DNA from 4 places in the Mesorhizobium sp. M1A.F.Ca.IN.020.04.1.1 genome. Region 1 is predicted to be linked to each of the others. Evidence: predicted binding sites of a transcription regulator. Region 1 holds the regulator's gene; each other region holds the start of a gene.
What was found. The regulator PhoB, encoded in region 1, activates phosphate uptake and scavenging genes when phosphate is short. The targets are predictions, from matches to a motif close to TGTCATNNANCTGTCAT.

Region 1 (5,509 bases):
CAACACAGGCGACGGCGCCGACGATCCAGCTCCATTTGGCGCCGATCGAGCCGGCTGGTCCGCCGCCCATCAGCTGGAAGGTGGCATCGAGCGGCGCCACCGTCTGGCCGCTGGTGACCCACCAGGCAGCACCGCGCCAGACCAGCAGCCCGCCAAGCGTCACGATGAAGGCTGGCACTTCGAGATAGGCGATGACGAAGCCCTGGAAGGCGCCGATCAGCAGGCCGAGCGCCAGGCCGATCAACAGTGCCAGCACCCAGATCCAGGGATTGCCAAGCTCGAGCTCAACCATTCGTACCAGGAAATGCACTTGGGCAAAGCCCATCACCATGCCGATCAAACCCTCGGCGGATCCGACGGAGAGGTCGATGTTGCGCATGACGATGACCAGCACCATGCCGGAAGCCATGATGGCCACGGCCGAGGTCTGCACCGACAGGTTCCACAGGTTGCGCGGCGTCAGGAACGTTCGGCTGTCGAAATCGAGCGGATTGACGCCGAGCCGCAGGCTCGAGATGACATGCAGGCCGATCCAGATGATCAGCAGCGCGCCGACCATGCCGAGCATGCGGGTGTCGAGCTCGGTCGCCTTGAGGAAGCGCCCGACGGTGCTCAGTTCGGAAGCCCGCGCGCGATCCGCCGGCGGGTTGGCCGGCGTATCAGAGGTCGTATCGGTCATGATCTCCTCCCACCGGCTTGCCGTCTGGCGCGGATGCCGGACCACGATGCTAGAGCAATTCCAGGAAAAGTGCGTGGCCGCCTGGAATTGCGCGGAAACAAACGGCTGTAGCAGTTCGGCGATCCTGCCGGACAGTGAACTGCCCCAATGGTCTCCGGCTTCAGTACGCCCGAAAGCCTTTGGAGAAACGCCGCGGCTGTCGGGCCGCGGCGCTGCGTTTGAACTTGACGGCCAGCTTAGTTGCAGACCGCGACGCTGCCGGCGGCAACGCCCGCGCAGACTTCATCCTTCTTGATCCAACCCGCGTCGATGACGAGGTTGAGATTATCCTTGGTGATCGCGACCGGGGTCAGGAACAGCGACTTGACGGTGTTGCCGCCAGGCGTCGTGAAGTCCTTGGCGCCCGCGATGTCGGTCATCTTCTTGCCGTCGGCGAGCTGCGAGGCGATCTCGGCGGCGTGCTTGCCGAGCTCGCGCGCGTCCTTCCACACCGACACCGTCTGGGTGCCGAGCGCGATGCGGTTGAGCGCGGCATGGTCGCCGTCCTGGCCCGAGACCGGAACGGTGCCGGCCAGCCCTTGCGCCGTCAGAGCCGCGACGACGCCGCCGGCGGTGCCGTCATTGGCCGCCACCACCGCGTCGACCTTGTTGTCGTTGGCGGTCAGGAACTGCTCCATGTTCTTCTGCGCATTGGTGGGAAGCCAGCCATCGGTATAGGCCTCGCCGACATTCTTGATCTTGCCGCTGTCGATGGCTTCCTTCAGCACTTCCATCGAGCCGGAGAACAGGAAATCGGCGTTCGGGTCGGCGCCCGAGCCCTTGATGAAGACGTAATTGCCCTCGGGCTTGGCCTTGAACACCTCGCGGGCCTGCATGCGGCCGACTTCCTTGTTGTCGAAGGTCAGATAAAACACGTCCTTGTTCTCGATCAGGCGGTCGTAGCCGACGACCGGAATGCCTTCGTCGAGTGCCTTCTGCACCGCCGGCCCGATGGCGGAGGCGTCCTGCGCCAGGATGATCAACGCATTCGCGCCCTGCGAGATCAGGCTTTCGACGTCGGTCAGCTGCTTGCCTGGATTGGACTGTGCGTCGGCGGATATGTACTTGTCGCCGGCGGCCTCGATCGCCTTCTTCATCGCCGCTTCGTCGGTCTTCCAGCGCTCTTCCTGGAAATTGGACCACGAAACGCCGATCACCTTGTCCTTCGCCTGTGCGACCGACGCCAACGTCAACGACATGGCGACGCCCGCCAGAATGGCGGCTGCGAATCTCTTCATGATATCCTCCCTGCGCCCCTCGCGGCGCGACCCAGACTGGCCCGAAGGCGATGAGGCTTTTTTTCGAGCCTCGAAAAAATACTGATCCAACGCTAAAGCGCTGTCAACTGCAATTCTGACGGTTTTTGAGGTGGTCACGTACTTTTTTCGAGACCCGCAATAAATAATGACAGTGCCGACCGCTTCTGCCACTATCGCGGAACAGTTCGGGAGGAGGCGCAGCCCGGTCCACCGAAACTTGTAAGACCAGGACGGTTCGGGTGCCGGCGTGCGGGACTGAACCGATCTGGCGCGTCGCCGAGTCCTGTGCATGATCGAGAGGCCGCGCTGACTGGGAGGAGACAAAAATGTCGGTCGGAATCCGCCACGACGATCTGCGCCGGCGCAACCGCGCCATGGTGCTCTCGGCCGTGCGCCGGGCCGGCCAGCCGTCGCGCACGGAAATCGCCGCGACCACCGGGCTCAGCCATTCGACCATTTCGGCGATCTCTTCCGACCTGATCCAGGAAGGCGTCTTGGCCGAGAGCAAGCCGAGCGAGACCGCGTCTCTGAAGCGCGGCCGGCCACAGGTGGGCCTCGCGCTCAAGCCTGAGGCGGCGGCGGTGGTGACGGTGGTGCTGTCGCTCAATTTCCTCTCGGTCGCCGTTATCGATTATGCGGGCCAGGTCATCGCCGAGGAGCAGCGCCGCCTCGATACCCTCACCATGCCGCGCAACGAGCTGATCGGCGAATGCTTGGCGATCGTGCGGCGCCGGTTGGACGACCCGGACCTCGACGTCGGCAGCGTCGCCCGCATCGCCATGGGCATCCAGGGCATCACCGATTCCCATGCCCGCGCCATGCTATGGTCGCCGATCACGCCGCTGACCGACATTCCCTTCGCCGACATCCTGGAAAAGGAATTCGGCATTCCGGCCACCATGGAAAACGACTGCAACATGATGGCGGTGGCGCTGCAGTGGCGCGATCCCGACCGCTATCGCGACAATTTCATCGCCATCCTGCTCTCGCACGGCATCGGCATGGGCCTGGTGCTGAAGGGCGAGCTGTTCACCGGCACGCATTCTTCCGGCGGCGAGTTCGGCCACATGATCCATCGCCCGGGCGGCGCGCTTTGCCGTTGCGGACGCCGCGGCTGCGTCGAGGCCTATGCCGGCAACTACGCCATCTGGCGCAGCGCCATGAAGATGAGCGAGGACGCCGAGCCGGTCGATGTCGGCGACGCCGACATGCGGGCGCTCGCCGCCAAGGCGCGCGAGACGGATGGCCCGGAGCGCGAGGCCTATCGCCGGGCCGGCGAGGCGCTGGGCTTCGGCCTTGGCAGCCTGTTCGCGCTGATCGACCCGGCGCCGGTCGCCATGGTCGGCGTCAGCGCCGCCGCCTTTGACCTGATCGAGCCGGCGCTGCGCGAGGCGATCGGCCAGACCGCCGGAGGCCAGCATTCAAACTCGATCTCCTTCGATACCGAGCCGAACGAATTGCCGCTGATCCGCGAAGGCTGCGCCGTGCGCGCGCTGACCTTCGTCGACCAGGAGATTTTCGCCCCGGGCGTGCAGGCAAGAGCGGGCAAGAACGTGGCCTGAGCAGCTTCGATAGCGATCGTTGTCTTCTGTGCGTCCTGCAGACGCCGGAGATTAGCGAAGGCCCCGCAGCTTCGTCATTCCAGGGCGGAGCAGGAGCGAAGCTCCGTCGCGGAGACCCTGGAATCCATGCCATTACCTCAATCGTCGGATGAGCGGAGCAGAATTTCTGCACCGCCGCGGCGCGTCGAAGTCGCGTGGATCGTCGGGTCTGCGCCGCGTCGCGACGCTTCGTGCTCCGCCCGTGGACGGCGAAGCACCAGCGTCTCGATAACCCGCCAGCGCAGATAGAACCCGTCAGACCTTCGATGCCCTGGATCTAATCTTCCCTGATCGCGTAGCCCGCCCCACGGATGGTACGTATGACGTCCGGCATCCGGCCGTTGTTGACCGCCTTGCGCAGGCGTCCGACATGCACGTCCACGGTGCGCTCGTCGATATAGATCGTCTCGCCCCAGACATTGTCGAGCAGCTGGCTGCGCGAGAACACCCGGCCGGGATGCCGCATCATGAATTCAAGCAGCCTGAACTCGGTCGGGCCGAGCCGGATCTCGCTCTTCTTGCGGTAGACGCGATGCGATTCGCGGTCGAGGACGATGTCGCCGACCTTGAGCACGCTGGACAGCACCTCGGGCTTGGCGCGGCGCAGCAGCGCCTTGACCCTGGCCATGAATTCCGGCGTCGAGAACGGCTTGACCAGATAGTCGTCGGCGCCGGTCGCGAGGCCGCGCACCCGGTCGCTTTCCTCGCCGCGCGCGGTCAGCATGATGATCGGCAGGCGTTCGGTCTCGGGCCGCATCCTGAGGCGCCGGCAAAGCTCGATGCCGGACACCGCCGGCACCATCCAGTCGAGCACCAGAAGGTCGGGCACATTCTCCTGCAGGCGGATCTCGGCCTCGTCGCCGCGGGTCACCACCTCGACCTGATAGCCCTCGGATTCGAGGTTGTAGCGGAGCAGCACCCCCAGCGGTTCCTCGTCCTCCACCACCATGATGCGTGGCGCGATCATATAGCAGGCACCTTCGCTGTCAGGCCGCCGGCGCCGACATCGTCGTCTCGTCCTGCTTAGGACGATTCGCGGGCAATTGCGTGCCGGTCAGCACATAGTAGGCGTTCTCGGCGATGTTGGTGACGTGGTCGCCGATGCGCTCCAGATTCTTGGCGCAGAACAACAGATGCGTGCAAGCCGTGATGTTGCGCGGATCCTCCATCATGTAGGTCAGGAGCTCGCGGAAGACGGCGGTGTATTTGACGTCGATGCGCTCGTCGTCGTTGCGGAGCTTGGCGAGCGCCGTGGCGTCGCCGGCCGCGTATTCCTCGATCACGCCCTGCACCTGGATCAGCACCAGCTGCGCCATCGAATCGATGGAGTGCGAAAGGTCGCGCGGCGCGGCGCTGACGCCGACCGAGCCGACGCGCTTAGCGATGTTCTTGGCAAGGTCGCCAATGCGCTCGAGATCGCCGGCCATGCGGATGGCGCCAACGACGCTGCGCAGGTCGTCGGCCATCGGCTGGCGTTTGGCAATCAGCGTGACGGCGCGATCGTCGAGCTCGCGTTGGCGCGCGTCCATGATGGCATCGTCGGAGACCACGCGCTGCGCCAGCGCGTTGTCGGAATTCAGCAGAGCCTTGGTCGACGCGCCGACCATCGAGCCGGCAAGATCGCCCATGTCGCGGATAAGCTGGCTGATCTGCCTCAGATCCTCGTCGAAGGAAGCGACCGTATGGGCCATGGTTATGTCCTCGTATGAACTCAGCCGAAGCGGCCGGTGATGTAGTCCTGCGTGCGCTTCTCGCGGGGCGAGGTGAAGATCTTCTCGGTCCGGTCGAATTCGATCAGCTCGCCGAGATACATGAACGCCGTCTGCCGCGAGACGCGCGCTGCCTGCTGCATGTTGTGGGTGACGATCACGATCGTGTAGTCGGCCTGCAGCTCGTCGATCAGCTCCTCGATCTTGGCGGTCGAGAGCGGA
Region 2 (5,509 bases), on a different contig from region 1:
AAGCCTTGAGCCTCGGCGAGTTCTGGGGCGTGAAGATAGACGGCAGGCTCGCGGCGATGGCCGGCGAGCGCATGAAGCAGCCCGGCTACTCCGAGCTCAGCGGCGTGTGCACGCATCCGGATTTCCGCGGCGGCGGCCTTGCCAGGCTGCTGTCGCTGTTCGTGGCGAACCGGATCATGGCGCGGGGCGAGGTTCCATACCTGCACGCCTATGACAGCAATGCTCCGGCCATCGGCCTCTACGAGGCTATCGGCTTCCGGTTGAGAACCACCCTGAACATGGCCGTGGTCCGAGGCGTGGAGTAATCGCAAGGTGAGGAGGGTCGCGGATCACCGCAACCCTTCCCCTGCTTAAGCGAGTCGCCAATCAGACCGCGATCTTGCCGCCGCCCTGCTTGGTGATGGCAACGACCGCCGGACGCACCGGCATGTCCGGCTTGAAGTCCGGCCACCGGGTCGATGGATCCTCGTAATAGGAGGGGCGGCCAAAAGCTTCCCAGTCCTCGCCGCCATCGCCCGGATGCTGGACGGCGACGAAGGCGGTCTGGTCGTCCGGCGCGAATAGCGGGCCGCACATCTCGGCGCCGATCGGCACGCGGAAGAACAGCTTTGAGGTCGCCCGCGCCGCGCCCTCGGTGTCGACCGCCCACAGGCCGTCGGTACGGCCGGTGGCCTTCGGGCCCTGACCGTCGGTCGCGACCCACAGGCGGCCGGCCGAGTCGACGGCACAATTGTCCGGCATGCCGAACCAGCCATTGGCGGTGGTGGCAGTCGAGAAGGTGGCGCCGACATCGGCCACCGAAGGATCGCCGCACTTCAGCAGCACGTCCCACTTGCCCTTGGTGGCGGCGCAGTCGCCGCCGTCCTCGACGATCTCGATGATGTGGCCGAAGGCGTTCGCCGCGCGCGGATTGGCGGCGTCGACCTGGTCGGCCTTGCGCTTAAAATTGTTGGTCAGCATGACATAGACCTTGCCGTTGCCGGCATTGGGCTGAATGTCTTCCGGCCGATCCATCTTGGTGGCGCCGAGCAGGTCGGCGGCGCGACGCGTCTCGATCAGAACGTCGGCCTGGCTGGCGAAACCGTTTTCCGCCGTCAGCGGACCTTCGCCGAACACGATCGGCATCCATTCGACCGAGCCGTCCTCGGCGAATTTGGCAACATGCAGCGTGCCCTCGTCGAGCAGGTTCATGTTGGCGGCGCGGTCGTTCGGATTGAACGTACCTTTGGTGACGAATTTGTAGACATAGTCGAAGCGTTCGTCGTCGCCGAGATAGAAGGCGACGCGGCCATCCTTGGTGACGATCGATTCGGCGCCCTCATGCTTGAAGCGACCCATGGCGGTTCGCTTCCTCGGCACCGAATTCGGGTCGTTGACGTCGACCTCGACGACCCAGCCGAAGCGGTTGGGCTCGTTCGGTTCCTTCGCGAGGTTGAAGCGATCGTAATGCGCGCCCCATTCATAGGCGCCCTCCGGAATGCCGAGGCGCTTGTAGTTGGCGGCCTCCTTGTGGCCTTCCGGCAACTCGCCCGAGAAATAGCCGTGGATGTTCTCCTCGGCCATCACATAGGTGCCCCAGGGCGTGACGCCGCCGGCACAGTTGTTGAGGGTGCCGAAGACCTTGGTGCCAGACGGGTCGGCATTGGTCTTGACGCGATCATGGCCGGCTACCGGACCGGACAGCGCCATTTCGGTGGTGGACATGATGCGGCGGTTGAGCTTGCCGTCACGCACCACCTGCCATTTGCCGCCCTCCTTGCGGATCTCGACGATGCTGCCGCCGTGCGCCGCCATTTCGACATCGACCTGCTCCTTGCTGAGCGGCGCCACCTCGGCGGCCTTCTTGCCGTCCTTGTCGACGATCTTGACGATGCCGGGGAACATCAGATGCGGGTTGGTGTATTCGTGGTTGACGACCAGCAGGCCATGCTCGTCCGAGCCCTCGATCGGGATATAACCGATATAGTCGTTGTTGTAGCCGAACTGTCTTGCCTGGGCTCCGGCCGTTTGTTTTGCCGGGTCGAATTCCGGCGAATCGGTAAAGAGCGGGTCGCCCCAGCGCAAGAGCACGTCGGCATCGTAGCCCGGCGCGACGTGGTGCTTGTCGTCGATGCCGGCCTCGAGCTCGTCGAATTTGAAGGCCGAGACCTCGGCGGCGCGCGCCTCGTCTGCCGCGACGAGCGCCAGCGGGCTCACGGTGGCGGCGATGGCCGAGACAGCCAGCGAACCCCTGAGGAAGTCGCGGCGCGAGAAGCGCGCGGCGATGATCTCGCCCATCGTGCGGTTGTCGGTAGGATTGACGGGCGGGCCGTCATTCTCCTCAAGCTGGCTGGTACGGAAGCGAATCTCAGGTTGGGTCATGGGCTGTCCTCTGGCTCTTGAGGTGGCTGGAACGTGTAACCGGTCGATCCCTATAGGCGCCCGATCACATTTTCGTGACATCAGCCCCATTGAGCAATGCCAATTTGCCGGCTGATGACTGTTCGCCCACGCATTGGCGCCACACGAGGCCCACAACACACGGCGAGCAGGCTCCCGAGCGCGCTCGGCGCAAGGACGCCAACCATGGCTGCGGGGCTTGCCTTGCGAGATTCCGCCTTCGATCCCGTCGCACCGTAGCTTGCCCGACGCCATCAGCTTGACGGCTTCGCGCGCTTCGGAAACAAAAGCGGCGAGCGGCGCGGCGAAGGCCGCTTCGGGAGGGATGAACGTGAGTCTCTGGGGACTGGCGCAGCTTGGCGTTTCGACTGTGATTTTCCTGCTGGCCGCGATGGCGGCCAAACAATGGGGATTGGCGCCGAGTCTCGGCAAGATCGTGCTGACGCTGGCGCTCTATTCCGCCGGCAATCTGATCATGCTCAGGCTGATCCGCGAATTCGGCATGTCGGTGTCGTTCAGCCTGTCGGCAGTGATCCAGCTGGTCTCAGTCAATATCGTGGCGCTGGTCTTCTTTGGAGAGCGCCTCAACACTTTCCAAGCGACAGGCGTCGTGCTGGCGATCGCGGCCGTCGCGCTGATCACGCTCGGACCCTATATGCAGCGGCTGTAATTGGAGCAGGCCCGGCATGAAATCGACCGCCAAGGCGCTGCTCAACAGAATAGAATTCCCGGTGCTTGCGGCCGGGCTGGCCATCGCCTGCGGGCTATGGGGCCTGGTGGAACTCATGGGCGTGGCGCGCGCCATGACTCCGCATGCGTTGGACACGGAAATCCTGCTCGCCTTCCGCCATGCCGGGCAGCCGGACAGCCCGATCGGTCCGCTTTGGCTGCAAGGCGCGGTGCGCGATATCACCGCGCTCGGCAGCACCAGCGTGCTGGTGCTGATCACGACTGCGGTGATCGTCTATTTTCTGCTGATGCGCCGACCGGCGACCGCACTGTTCGTGTTCGTTTCGGTGGCGGGCGGTCAGGCGGCGTCCAGCCTGCTCAAGTTCGAGGTCGACCGGCCCCGCCCCGATCTCGTCTCGCATCTCGTCAACGAGACCTCGCTCTCCTTTCCGAGCGGCCATGCGATGCTGTCGGCGGTGACCTATCTCACGCTGGGCTCGCTCGCCGCGCGTTTCCTACCGAACCGCAGGACGAAGATCTTCGTGCTCGGCCTCGCCGTGCTCACCACGGTGCTGGTCGGAACCAGCCGCGTCTATCTCGGCGTGCATTGGCCGTCCGACGTGCTTGCCGGCTGGTGCGCCGGCTTTGCCTGGGCCATGTTGTGCTGGCTTGCAGCGCGCCTGCTGCAGCGGCGCAAAGTGGTGGCGGACAGCGAATGAGTACTCATGTTTCAACTGTTTGTTATGATGCTTGAAACATCATGATCTTTGGATTATCCATTGATACTGCAGACTCAGACAGGGGTTCTGGCCGATGATCACTGCCGCGCAGATGCGCGCCGCGAGGGCGTTGGCCGGTATCGACCAGAAAACGCTCGCCGAGCGCGCCGGGGTTTCGCTTCCGACCATCCAACGCATGGAAGCGAGTGAAGGTGTCGTCAGAGGCGTGGTCGATACGCTGATGAAGGTCATCCAGGGACTCGACGAGGCCGGGGTGGAGCTGATCGGCGAGAACCAGGCCAGCGAGCGCGGCGGCAGGGGCGTGCGTCTCAAGCCTGCCACGCCGCAGAACTCCCAAGGCTGAGCCGCACAAGAAAGTCGCGACGGCGACCGCCGACAGCCCTGCCGACGATCCCGGCGCCCTTACGGAGCGGAAGGCAGTCCATGGATCAGGTCCGGCGGTCAATCCACCCCCAGGCGCGGCCGTCCTTTGCCGAGCTGTTCACGCCCAAGCTGGTCACGGTGCTGCGCGAAGGCTACACGCTGGCGCATTTCAGGGCTGACGCCGTCGCGGGGTTGACGGTGGCCATCGTGGCGCTGCCGTTGTGCATGGCGATCGCCATCGCGTCCGGCGTGACGCCGGAGCGAGGCCTCTACACCTCGATCGTTGGCGGCTTCATCATCTCCGCGCTTGGCGGCAGCCGCTTCCAGGTCGGCGGTCCGGCCGGCGCCTTCATCGTGCTGGTAGCGGCGACGGTGGCGCGCGTCGGCGTCGACGGGCTGCTGCTCGCAACGATGATGGCGGGCGTCTTCCTGCTCGCCATCGGCTACCTCAGGCTTGGCACCTACATCAAGTTCATTCCCTATCCCGTGACCGTCGGCTTTACCGCCGGGATCGCGGTCATCATCTTCTCCGGGCAGATCGTCGAACTGCTCGGGCTGAAACTCGGCGGCAAGGAGCCCGGGCCGCTGGTGCCGAAGCTGACCGTGATCGGCGAGGCGATCGGCACGATCAGTCCGGCCGCGACCTTCGTGGCGATGCTGACTGTCCTAACCATTGTCTTTTTGCGGCGCTGGCAGCCGAGATGGCCCGCGATGCTGATCGCCATCGGCGTCGCCTCGCTGGTCGTGGCGCTGTTCGCCCTGCCTGCGGAAACGATCGGCACGAGGTATGGCGGCATCCCGCGGAACCTGCAATGGCCAGCCCTGCCGCCGGTCAGCTTGGAGAGGATGATCCACGTGCTGCCGGACGCGATCGCCTTCGCGCTGCTCGGAGCGATCGAGTCGCTGCTCTCGGCCGTGGTCGCAGACGGCATGAGCGGAAGGCGGCACCGCTCCAATTGCGAACTGGTGGCGCAAGGCTTCGCCAACATCGCGTCAGCCTTGTTCGGCGGCATATGTGCCACCGGCACGATCGCTCGCACGGCCACCAACGTGAGGGCCGGCGCGCATGGCCCCGTCTCCGGCATGCTGCATTCGGCGATCCTGCTTGTCCTGATGATGGCGGCGGCGCCCTTGGCCAGCTACATCCCGCTCGCCGCATTGGCCGGCGTACTCGCCGTCGTGTGCTGGAACATGTTCGAGAAGCAGGCTTTCCTCACGCTGCTCAGAGCCTCGCGTGGCGACGCGCTGGTGCTGATGGCGACGTTCCTGATCGTCATCTTCCGCGATCTGACGGAAGGCATCGTCGTCGGCTTCGCGCTCGGGTCGATCCTGTTCATCGATCGCATGGCCAAGTCCAT
Region 3 (5,509 bases), on a different contig from region 1:
CCGACGCGGCACTCGATCCATTCACCAGCCATGGCCATGACGGCATCGTGCGCGACGGCATCATCGTCAATGACGAAACCGTCGAGCAGGTCACGGCCGCGGCCGTCATCCAGGCAGCCGCCGGCGCGGACATCATCGCGCCGTCCGACATGATGGACGGCCGCATCGGCGCGATCCGCGACGCGCTGGACGCCAACGGCTTCCAGGACGTGGCGATCATGTCCTATGCGACGAAATTCGCCTCGGCCTTCTACGGCCCCTATCGCGAGGCAGTCGGCACCGCCGGCCTGCTCAAGGGCGACAAGAAGACCTATTATATCGACCACGCGAATTCCGATGAAGCCGTGCGCGAGGCCGAGCAGGATCTGGCCGAAGGCGCCGACATGCTGATGGTGAAGCCTGGGCTGCCCTATCTCGACATCATCCGCCGGCTGAAGGACGAGTTTCAGATGCCGACCTTCGCCTACCAGGTGTCGGGCGAATATTCGATGATCAAGGCGGCCAGCGCCAATGGCTGGATCGACGGCGAAAAGGCGATGCTGGAATCGCTTCTCGCGCTCAAGCGAGCCGGCTGCGACGGTGTCCTCACCTATTTCGCGCCGACCGTTGCGGAGATGCTGAGGGGCTAGGCCCAGGCCCTCGCCGCGTCACCTGGGCGCCGCCCGACGAGTTGATCGCTCGCCGGAAAATTCCGCTTGCATAATGCAATCAGTTAAGCTACTCCATGACTGCTTGCAAAATGCAACTAGTTCAGGCGATCATGTCAAAGCTGCGCGTCAACGCTTTCACCCTGTCGCTGGACGGTTACGGCGCCGGCCCCGATCAGACTCTCGAAAGCCCGCTCGGCGTCGGCGGCGAAGGACTGCATAAATGGATGATCGGCACGCGCACCTTTCGTGAGATGGTGATCGGCAAAGACGGCGGCACCACCGGCAGCGACGACAGCTTCGCCGCGCGCAGTTTTGAGAATGTCGGCGCCTGGATCCTTGGCCGCAACATGTTCGGGCCGGTCCGCGGCGAATGGCCGGACGAGAGCTGGAAAGGCTGGTGGGGCGACAACCCGCCCTATCACGTGCCGGTCTTCGTGCTCACCCATCACAAGCGGGCGCCGATCTTAATGGAAGGCGGCACGACGTTTTACTTCGTCACCGACGGCATCCATTCGGCGCTCGAACAGGCGAAGACGGCCGCCAAGGACAAGGATGTGCGGGTCGGCGGCGGCGTCGCCACGATCCGGCAATATCTGAAGGAAAGCCTGATCGACGAGATGCATCTCGCGATCTCGCCGATCCTGCTCGGCTCCGGCGAGCATCTTTTCGCCGGGCTGGACATGCCGAAGCTCGGCTACCGCTGCACCAGCCAGGTCGCGACCGCCGACGCGACGCATGTGATGATCGGGCGCGCGTAAGCTAGGCTCCCCCTTCTCCCTCTGTGGGAGATGGGGAAGTGCTCAATACTTCGACGGCACATAAAGCTCGCGCGGCAGCACCTGGCGCTCGTAGGCCGGGTTGAAGACGCGCTCCGGCAGCGTGATCTCCTCATGCGGCACGTCTTCGTAAGGCATTTGCTGCAGCAGGTGATCGATGCAGTTCAGTCGGGCCCGCTTCTTGTCGTTGCCTTCGACAATGAACCACGGCGCTTCCTTGATGTTGGTACGGGCGAAGGTCTCTTCCTTGGCTTTGGTGTATTGTTCCCAGCGCACGCGCGACTGCAGGTCCATCGGCGACAGCTTCCACTGCTTCATCGGATCGTGGATGCGCATCAAAAAGCGCATCTGCTGCTCCTCGTCGGTAATCGAGAACCAGTATTTCACCAGCGTGATGCCGGAGCGCACCAGCATGCGTTCGAATTCCGGCACGTCGCGGAAAAACTCTTCGACCTGATCCGCATTGGCAAAGCCCATCACCTGCTCGACGCCCGATCGGTTGTACCAGGAGCGGTCGAACAGCACGATCTCGCCGCCCGCCGGCAGATGCGGCACGTAGCGCTGGAAATACCATTGCGATCTTTCACGCTCGGTCGGCGCCGGCAGCGCGACGACGCGGCAGATGCGCGGATTGAGGCGCTGGGTGATGCGCTTGATGACGCCGCCCTTGCCGGCCGAGTCGCGTCCCTCGAAGATCACCACCAGCTTCTTCTTGTGGTAGGCAACCCAGGACTGCAGCTTGATGAGCTCCGACTGCAGACGCAGCAGCTCGCGGAAATAGGTCGTCCGCTCGATGGAGGGCGGATGCGACTTCTTGTAGATCCTGGCGATCTCGAGCGAGAGCGCGGGCTCGGAAATCTCCAGCTCATAGTCCTCGTCGAGCGTGTCCTCGAGTTCGGCTTCCAGCCAGTCCTTGGCTCCGGAATTCGTCTTGACCTCGTTCATTGCGCAGCTCCTGCCTGTCAGCCACTTTCGCCTCAGATGCGCTCCGGCCGCGGCCGGAAACACAACTCCGTAAGCCGACTGAGATACAGACGCGCAATGACGGTTTTATTGCGAGCAGGAGCCGGCAACGCTGGACCAGCCGATATGTGATCGGCCCGTATCGATGGCGGGGCGACAAGCCGCCCGAATTGTCCTACAAATACTTTCGCCTCTTCCCGGCGCCCGCGACGGCGCGCCTCTTCAAAACAAATCGCAAGGACCTGACATGGAATACCGCACGCTTGGCCGTTCCGGCCTGAAGGTTTCGACATTGACCCTTGGCACGATGACCTTCGGCGGGACGGGCCCGTTCGCCGCCGTCGGCAAATCCGATCTCTCGGAGGCGAGCCGCATCATCGATACCTGCATCGATGCCGGCATCAATCTCATCGACACCGCCAACGTGTATTCGAACGGCCTGTCGGAGGAGATCGTCGGCGAGGCGCTCGGCGGCAAGCGCAAGAACGATGTGCTCATCGCCTCCAAGGCGCGCATGCGGATCGGAAACGGCCCCAACGACGAAGGCCTGTCGCGCCATCACCTGATCCGGGAATGCGAGCGGAGCCTGAAGCGGCTCAAGACCGACGTCATCGACATCTATTTCCTGCATGAGTGGGATGGGGTCACGCCGCTGGAGGAAACGATCGCTGCGCTCGACACTTTGGTCAGCCAGGGCAAGATCCGTTATGTCGGCTGTTCCAATTATTCGGGCTGGCAGGTGATGAAGGCGCTCTCGATCAGCGACAGCCATCATCAGCCGCGCTTCGTCACGCAGCAGATCCACTACACGCTGGAAGCGCGCGAGGCGGAGTACGAGTTGCTGCCGATCTCGGTCGACCAGGGTCTTGGCGTGCTGGTGTGGAGCCCGCTGGCCGGCGGCCTGCTGTCGGGCAAATACCGTCGCGACAGCCCGACGGCCCGCCAGCTTGGCGGCTGGTCCGAACCGCCGATCCGGGACGAGGGAAGGTTGTGGCGGATCGTCGACGTTCTGGTCGAAATCGGCAAGGCGCGCGGCGTTTCGGCGGCACAGGTGGCGCTTGCCTGGCTGCTCGGCCGCCCGGCCGTTTCTTCGCTGGTGATCGGCGCCCGCAACGAAGCCCAACTCAAGGACAACCTCGCCGCGGCCAGCCTGACGCTGTCCCTGGACGAGCGCCTGCGCCTCGACGACGTCAGCCGCCCGCCGGTGCTTTATCCCTACTGGCACCAGCAGCTCACCGCCAAGAACCGGTTCGGCCCCGCCGACCTGGTGCTCGACCGCAGCGATATCTAAGAATCCGCGCCGTGCTCCGCGCCCGAAAACGCGCGGAGGTCAGCCGGCGATAAAACGCCAGACCTCCGGGTCGGGTTCGATCTGGCCGCTGAGCACGAAATATTTGTAGAGGACGAGCAGCGATACCGCCCGCTCGTCCTTTTCGTTGCTGAACCGGCGGCAATAGGCGTTGGCCGCCGTTATGATGCGTTGGGCTTCCGCCGGGTGTTTTTCGAAATAGGCGATCTTGTCGGCGACGTCCGAAAAATCCGACGCCAGAGGCACGTAGTGAACATCGGCCTCGAGCTCAGCCTCGGCGAACCAGGTTTCGTAGGTCGGCGGCGGCATCAGGCAGAGCGAATTCGAGCTCATGATCCACTTGAGGTTCGTCGCCACGTCATTGCCTTCGAGCGAGACGATGTAGCGGAACTGCCGCTGCTGCGCGATCGTGAGATACGGCTTGCGATAGTTCTCCGGGGCGCTTGGCTTGGGCGAGCCGGCATCGCAAGACGGCAGGTCGCGCACGGCATCGACGAACCGTTTGCGGATCGGATTGTTGAAATGACCGCGCCAGACCGCCATCGGGCGCTTGTCGGCGAAGGACAGATTGTCCTTTGGCATGTTGAAATGGCGGAACTTGTCGAGCTTCATGATCACGGCGTTGCCGTTGTCGTTGCGGATCGGGCGATCCTTGACGATTGATGGCACCGCCGGAACGTCGACGACGTCGCCGAACTCGAGATCGATGAGCAGGTGGCGATCGAAGTAGCGGGCGAACTCCTTCAGGTCGTAATAGTACATGCTCCCGAACTTGGGTATTTGACTGGCGGGCACCGCCGCCGCGCTCGGCACGAAGCTATGGTCGAGCCGGTTGTAGTAGTTGACCCGATCACGGACCGTTTTGCTGGAGAGCCGTGCCTGCTCCAGCCGGCGCGCAAGCCGTTGGCGAAAGAGAGCCTGCGGCGCCACATCGCGGGTGATGTTGCGTATGAAATAAAATACCCGCGCTGCGGTGCGTAAGGGCGAGGCCATGCGTCCGTCGTTTAAAGATGTCCGTCGCCTCCTACAGCATTGTGCCGAACATCTTGCAAGCCCGCCCAAGCTGACGAACTTGTTGAAGTTCTAATATTCGACGATGGCCGAGGATCAGGCAGCGACGACGGCAAAGCCCCTGGCGCGCAGGCCGCGCCGCTCGTCATGCAGCGAAGTCACCAGGCGGTCGCGGCTGCCGGCGATGTGGGCCGAGAGCAGCCGTGCCGCCTTTTCGGCGTCACCCTTTCGCACGGCAGCCAGGATGGCGTGGTGCTCGGCCCAGGCGCGGCCAAGCGCCGCCTCGTCGCGCACTTCCAGCCAACGCGCGCGGGAGAGCCTGGTCATTGCATCGCGGACTCCCCTAAGCAGGAATTCATTGCCGGAAAGCCTGGCCAGCTCGATGTGAAAATCCAGACCAACGCGGTGCCATTCCTCGCGCGGCGTACCGGCGTCGCAGGAATCGAGCATCGCCGCGATCACCTCGATCCCGCTGCGATCTTCCAGCGACGCCGTCAACCGCACCGCCGCCACCTCGACCGCCTCGCGGTAGACGGCGATCTGGCCGAGCTCGGCGAGATTGATCGGCGCCACCGTCCAGCCGCGGCCGTCACGAGCGATCAGCCCTTCGGTCTCGAGGCGCAGCAGCGCCGCCCTGACCGGGGTGCGGGAGGCGCCGAAGCGGCTTTCGATCCAACGCTCGGTCAGCCGCTCGCCCGGGCCGATCTCGAGCCCGAGGATCATTTCGCGAAGCTGCCTTTCGACATTCTGCATTTGCGACATTGTCGTTCCGCTCTACGGCACCGCATTGACAGCGGCGG
Region 4 (5,509 bases), on a different contig from region 1:
TGTACCGGGTGATTAGATCCGCCGCACGAAATCTAGTTATTTCTCGACTACAATTACCTTATGCGCTGACTCGGTGACAAGAGTCCCCAGGGCAACACCGATTCGGTTTTTACGGTTTTCCCCAACTTGCCCAACCGCTGATGGGCCGGCGTGGCGCTGGAGCCTTGCCGCGCGCTTCTGCGCGACCTTTTCGTTGACTTCATGGCCGAAAAACATGATAAGCCGCAAAGGCCGCCTCATTGGCGGCTTTTTTGATTTCCGGTTCCGGAGACGCATATAATGAGCGGTTCGGCGCTTTACGAGACTTTTGCTCGCGCACCCCTGGCCTTCGACCGCGGGGAGGGGACCTGGCTGGTCACCGACAAGGGCGAGCGATATCTCGACTTCGCCGGCGGCATCGCCGTGAACTCGCTGGGCCACAGCCATCCGCATCTGGTCGCGGCGCTCACCGGGCAGGCGGCCAAGCTGTGGCACGTCTCCAATCTCTACGAGATCCCGGAGCAGCGCCGGCTGGGCGAAAGGCTGGTCGATGCAACCTTCGCCGACAAGGTGTTCTTCACCAATTCGGGCGCCGAGGCTCTGGAATGCGCCATCAAGTCGGCCAGGCGCTATCAGTTCGTCAAAGGCCATCCGGAGCGGTTCCGCATCATCACTTTCGAGGGCGCCTTCCACGGCCGCACGCTGGCGACGATCGCCGCCGGCGGTCAGTACAAATATCTCGAGGGTTTCGGTCCGAAGGTCGAGGGCTTCGACCAGGTCGCGTTCGACGATATCGATGCCGCCGAGAAGGCGATCACACCGGAAACCGCGGCTATCCTGATCGAACCGGTGCAGGGCGAGGGCGGCATCCGCCCGGTGCCGACGCAGTCGTTGAAGCGGATTCGGCAACTCTGTGACCGGCATGGCCTGCTTCTGATCTTCGACGAGGTCCAGTGCGGCATCGGGCGCACCGGCAAGCTGTTCGCGCATGAGTGGGCGGGCGTCACGCCTGACCTGATGGCGATCGCCAAGGGCATCGGCGGCGGTTTTCCGATGGGTGCCTGCCTCGCAACCGACGACGCGGCGGCTGGCATGACGGCCGGCGTGCACGGCACCACTTTCGGCGGCAATCCGCTGGCGATGGCGGTGGGCAACGCCGTGCTCGACGTCGTGCTGGCCGACGGCTTCCTCGAGGACGTTCAGCGCAAGGCATTGCTGCTGAAGCAAGGACTGGCGGCGGTCGCCGACGAATTTCCCGAGGTCATCGAAGGCATCCGGGGAAGCGGGCTGATGCTAGGGCTGAAATGCGCCATGCCCAACGCCAAGGTTAACATGGCGCTGCGCGACCAGCACTTGCTTGCGGTGCCGGCGGGCGACAACGTCATCCGGCTTTTGCCGCCGCTCACCGTCACCGACGAGGAGATCGGGGAGGCGCTGAAACGCATTCGGTCGGGCGCCAAGGGCCTGACCGACGCGATTACGGCCGAAGCCGCGAAGTAGTTCTGGAATCTGCCGATGAGCGTTCGTCACTTCACCGACCTGTCCGCCGTTTCCGCAGGCGATCTGCGCGTCATGCTGGACGATGCGATGGCGCGAAAGACCAGGCTCAAGGCCGGCGAGCGTTCGAAGCCGCTCGAGGGCAAGGTGCTGGCGATGATCTTCGACAAGCCTTCGACGCGCACGCGCGTTTCCTTCGACGTCGGCATGCGCCAACTCGGCGGCGAGACCATCATGCTGACCGGCACCGAGATGCAGCTCGGCCGTTCTGAAACCATCGCCGACACCGCCAAGGTGCTGTCGCGCTATGTCGATGCCATCATGATCCGCACCACCTCGCATGACCGGTTGCTGGAACTCACCGAAAACGCGACCGTGCCGGTGATCAATGGGCTGACCGACGATACCCATCCCTGCCAGCTGATGGCCGACATCATGACCTATGAGGAGCATCGCGGTCCGGTGGCCGGCAAGACCTTCGCCTGGACAGGTGACGGCAACAATGTGCTGCACTCGCTTCTAGAAGCCTCGGCGCGGTTCCGCTTCAACCTCAATGTCGCCGTGCCGGAGGGCAGCGAGCCGTTCGAGAAATATGTCGACTGGGCGAAGGCCAATGGCGGCAAGGTGAGGTTTGCCGGCTCGGCCGAAGAGGCCGTCGACCAGGCCGATTGCGTCGTCACCGACAGCTGGGTGTCGATGGGCCAGGAGCATCGCGCCCGCGGCCATAACGTCTTCCTGCCCTACCAGGTCAACGCCGCGCTGATGGCGAGGGCGAAGTCCGACGCGCTTTTCATGCACTGCCTGCCTGCGCATCGCGGCGAGGAGGTCACCGACGAGGTGATCGACGGACCGCATTCGGTGGTCTTCGACGAGGCCGAGAACCGGCTGCACGCCCAGAAGGCGGTGCTGGCCTGGTGCCTGGGCGCTTGACCGGGGTCGACTTGATCCGCGCCAACTTGATCCGGGGATGTGTGATGCCTATTTGCGGGCCATCACTGAAATCGAACGCGCTTCGACCCATGCCGCCTGGAAAGCGGGATGGATGCGCCCCGGAGTTTTGTCATGCTGGAAACGCTTTCCTTGGCTGAGCATCAACCCAAACTCGGCGAATTCGGCTTCGCAGGCGACGACCATGTCGTGCCTTACGAAGTAGCGCCCCTGGATGTGCGCGGCCGCACGGTGCAGCTCGGGCCGATGCTCGACGCCATTCTCAGCCGCCACGATTATCCCGAGCCGGTCGCGCGCCTGCTGGCGGAGGCCTGCGTGCTCACCGTGCTGCTCGGCACGTCGCTGAAATTCGAGGGCAAGTTCATCCTGCAAACCCGCACGGACGGACCGGTCGACATGCTGGTGGCGGACTTTACCACGCCGCATTCGTTGCGCGCCTATGCGCGCTTCGACGCCGACCGGCTGCAGGCGCTGATTGCCTCGGGCGAGATCTCGCAGGAGAAGCTGCTCGGCACCGGCGTCCTGGCCCTGACCATCGATCAGGGCGCGCACACGCAGCGCTATCAGGGCATCGTCCAACTCGACGGCACATCGCTGGAAAAAGCCGCGCGCACCTATTTCCGCCAGTCGGAGCAGATCCCGACCGATCTGAGGATGTCGGTTGCGAAGCTGGTGACCCCGGGCCCGGGCGGGGCCCGCGAGCAATGGCGCGCCGGCGGTATCCTGGCGCAGTTCCTGCCGCAGGCGCCCGAACGCATGCGCGTGCCCGACATTTCGGGCGGGGATGGCGATCCGCGAGACGTGGCGCACGAACCGGCCGACAATTCCTGGCGGGAACTCTTGGCGCTGCTCGGCACCATCGAGCCGACCGAGCTCATCGATCCGACGGTGGGTGCCGAGCGGCTGCTCTACCGGCTGTTCCACGAGCACGGCGTGCGCGTCTTCCGCGGTGTGCCGGTCGCCGATCAGTGCTCCTGCTCGCGCGACAAAATCCGAGGCATTCTCGAAGGCTTCTCGGCCGAGGAGATCAAGGACTCGACCGAGGACGGCGGTATCCATGTCGCTTGCGAGTTCTGCTCGACGCAGTACGACTTCGATCCGGCGGAGTTTGCGGCGGAGTGAGAAAGCTCCGGCTCCTCGCCCCCGCTTTGCGGAGGCGGGGAACTCGAGTTCTTTAATTCACCGTCCTTTTCGTCCCCGGCATATCGAGCGAGAAAGCCGGAATGGCGACGTCGAACGTTTCGCCGCGGCCGTTGCGCATCGTGTAGTGGCCGACCATGATGCCGGATGGCGTCGAGAGCGGGCATCCCGACGTGTACTGATAGCTGTCGCCGGGGTTGAGCTCCGGCTGGTCGCCGACCACGCCCTCGCCGCGCACCTCTTCGACTCGGCCACGCCCGTCGGTGATGTGCCAGTAGCGCGACAGAAGCTGCACGAACTCGTCCGACCGGTTGTCGATCGTCACCTGGTAGCCCCAGACATAGCGGTTTTCGGACGGATCGGAACGGTCCTCCAGATAGAACGGCCTGACCTGCACTTCGATGTTGCGCGTCACGGCGCGATACATGAGCCACTCCGGTGCCGCAGGGAACATTTTACCGCGCTTCGCGGTTCTACCTCCGCGGCGTCGCCAGCCTGCCGGCTTTTCCACCGCAAGTGCCGACAAACAATGTCATTTAAGTGACACATGACAATGTTGGTGTGCACAAACCGTGCGGGCGACTCGGGCGCTTTGTCGAGTGATGAAACGGCCTCGGGCGGCCTTTCCGGAGTGACCAGATCTCGATGGAACTGACCCTCGCAGCCGCCTTTGCCTCCTCGGCCCTTCTTTTTTCCAACCTTGCCAGCATCCTGCTCGCGTCGTCGCGGCTGAAGCCCAGGCGGGTCATTCCTCCGCCTTCCAGCAAACAGCCGCCTGTCTCGATCGTCGTGCCGTCGCGCGGCGTGGAGCCGTTCACGCAGGAGACGCTCGACCGCGCCTTCTCGCTCGATTGGCCGCGCTACGAAATGATCTTCTGCGTCGCGCACGCCGAAGATCCCGTGGTCAAGCTGATCAACGCCGCCATCGCGCGCTTTCCGAATGTTCCGGCGCGGCTCCTCGTCGGCGATGACAGGATCAGCGCCAATCCCAAGCTCAACAACTGCATCAAGGGCTGGCAGGCGGCGCGGCACGACTGGGTGATCCTCGCCGATTCCAACGTGCTGATGCCCAAGGACTATGTCCAGCATCTGATGGCGGCCTGGGGACCGGACACCGGCCTCGTCTGCTCGACGCCGATCGGCTCGCGGCCGGACGGTTTCTGGGCCGAAGTCGAATGCGTCTTCCTCAACACGCTGCAGGCGCGCTGGCAATATGCCGGCGAAGCGCTCGGCCTTGGCTTCGCCCAGGGCAAGAGCATGCTGTGGAACAAGCCGATGCTGGATGCAAATGGCGGCATCCAGGCTTTGGCCGCCGAAATCGCCGAGGACGCGGCGGCGACCAAGCTGGTCAACAGCCTTGGCCTTGGGGTCAATCTCGTGGCCGCGCCCTTCGAGCAGCCGCTCGGCCAGCGCACGCTCGCCGAAATCTGGTCGCGCCAGGCGCGCTGGGCGCGGCTGCGCCGCGTCACCTTCCCATTGTTCTTCGCGCCCGAAATCCTGACCGGTGTGGTCGCGCCGCTGCTTCTGGCGCTGATCGCGGCGGCAAGCGCCGGTGTCAGCCTGCCCGCGACCGCGCTCTGCGTGCTGGCGATCGCCTATGTGCCCGAATGCATGCTCGCCTGGTCCAAGGGCTGGTATCTGTCGCCGCGCAGCGTCACCGCGATGATCGTGCGCGACGTGATGCTTCCCGCCATCTGGGCGCGCGGCTGGCTTGGCGGAGCCGTCGAATGGCGCGGCAACGCAATGACCATCCGCAACAGCGGGATGACTGAACTCGAAGAGATTGCTTGAGCCTGCTGCGGCTCAAGCGCGCTCTTTGCAGCCGTGGCGGTTCATTCCTTCGCCGCCTTGAGCGCCTGTTCGATGTCGGCGAGCAGGTCGTCGGTATCCTCCAGCCCGACGGAGAGCCTCAGCGTGCCTGGTCCGATGCCGAGCTCGGCGCGCG

Region 2: the regulator PhoB is predicted to act here: its motif matches at 2,425-2,441, upstream of EOA49_RS07955 (PhoX family phosphatase).
Region 3: the regulator PhoB is predicted to act here: its motif matches at 2,468-2,484, upstream of ppk2 (polyphosphate kinase 2).
Region 4: the regulator PhoB is predicted to act here: its motif matches at 4,095-4,111, upstream of EOA49_RS00030 (ceramide glucosyltransferase).

Annotation. Positions count from the first base shown of each region.
Region 1 covers NZ_RZSN01000005.1:37,078-42,586, forward strand. Annotated here, with positions in the region: gene EOA49_RS02550 (sugar ABC transporter permease) at 1-679, opposite strand, end outside; gene xylF (D-xylose ABC transporter substrate-binding protein) at 916-1,956, opposite strand; gene EOA49_RS02560 (ROK family transcriptional regulator) at 2,304-3,539, shown strand; gene phoB (phosphate regulon transcriptional regulator PhoB) at 3,856-4,545, opposite strand; gene phoU (phosphate signaling complex protein PhoU) at 4,565-5,269, opposite strand; gene pstB (phosphate ABC transporter ATP-binding protein PstB) at 5,290-5,509, opposite strand, start outside.
Region 2 covers NZ_RZSN01000024.1:7,897-13,405, forward strand. Annotated here, with positions in the region: gene EOA49_RS07950 (GNAT family N-acetyltransferase) at 1-305, shown strand, start outside; gene EOA49_RS07955 (PhoX family phosphatase) at 367-2,361, opposite strand; gene EOA49_RS07960 (hypothetical protein) at 2,711-3,049, shown strand; gene EOA49_RS07965 (phosphatase PAP2 family protein) at 3,066-3,767, shown strand; gene EOA49_RS07970 (helix-turn-helix transcriptional regulator) at 3,862-4,131, shown strand; gene EOA49_RS07975 (SulP family inorganic anion transporter) at 4,212-5,509, shown strand, end outside.
Region 3 covers NZ_RZSN01000135.1:9,830-15,338, forward strand. Annotated here, with positions in the region: gene hemB (porphobilinogen synthase) at 1-629, shown strand, start outside; gene EOA49_RS23155 (dihydrofolate reductase family protein) at 761-1,408, shown strand; gene ppk2 (polyphosphate kinase 2) at 1,451-2,371, opposite strand; gene EOA49_RS23165 (aldo/keto reductase) at 2,637-3,680, shown strand; gene EOA49_RS23170 (glycosyl transferase family 90) at 3,720-4,691, opposite strand; gene EOA49_RS23175 (GntR family transcriptional regulator) at 4,806-5,471, opposite strand.
Region 4 covers NZ_RZSN01000001.1:659-6,167, forward strand. Annotated here, with positions in the region: gene EOA49_RS00010 (aspartate aminotransferase family protein) at 280-1,479, shown strand; gene argF (ornithine carbamoyltransferase) at 1,495-2,406, shown strand; gene EOA49_RS00020 (Hsp33 family molecular chaperone) at 2,515-3,546, shown strand; gene apaG (Co2+/Mg2+ efflux protein ApaG) at 3,599-3,991, opposite strand; gene EOA49_RS00030 (ceramide glucosyltransferase) at 4,210-5,355, shown strand; gene EOA49_RS00035 (O-succinylhomoserine sulfhydrylase) at 5,397-5,509, opposite strand, start outside.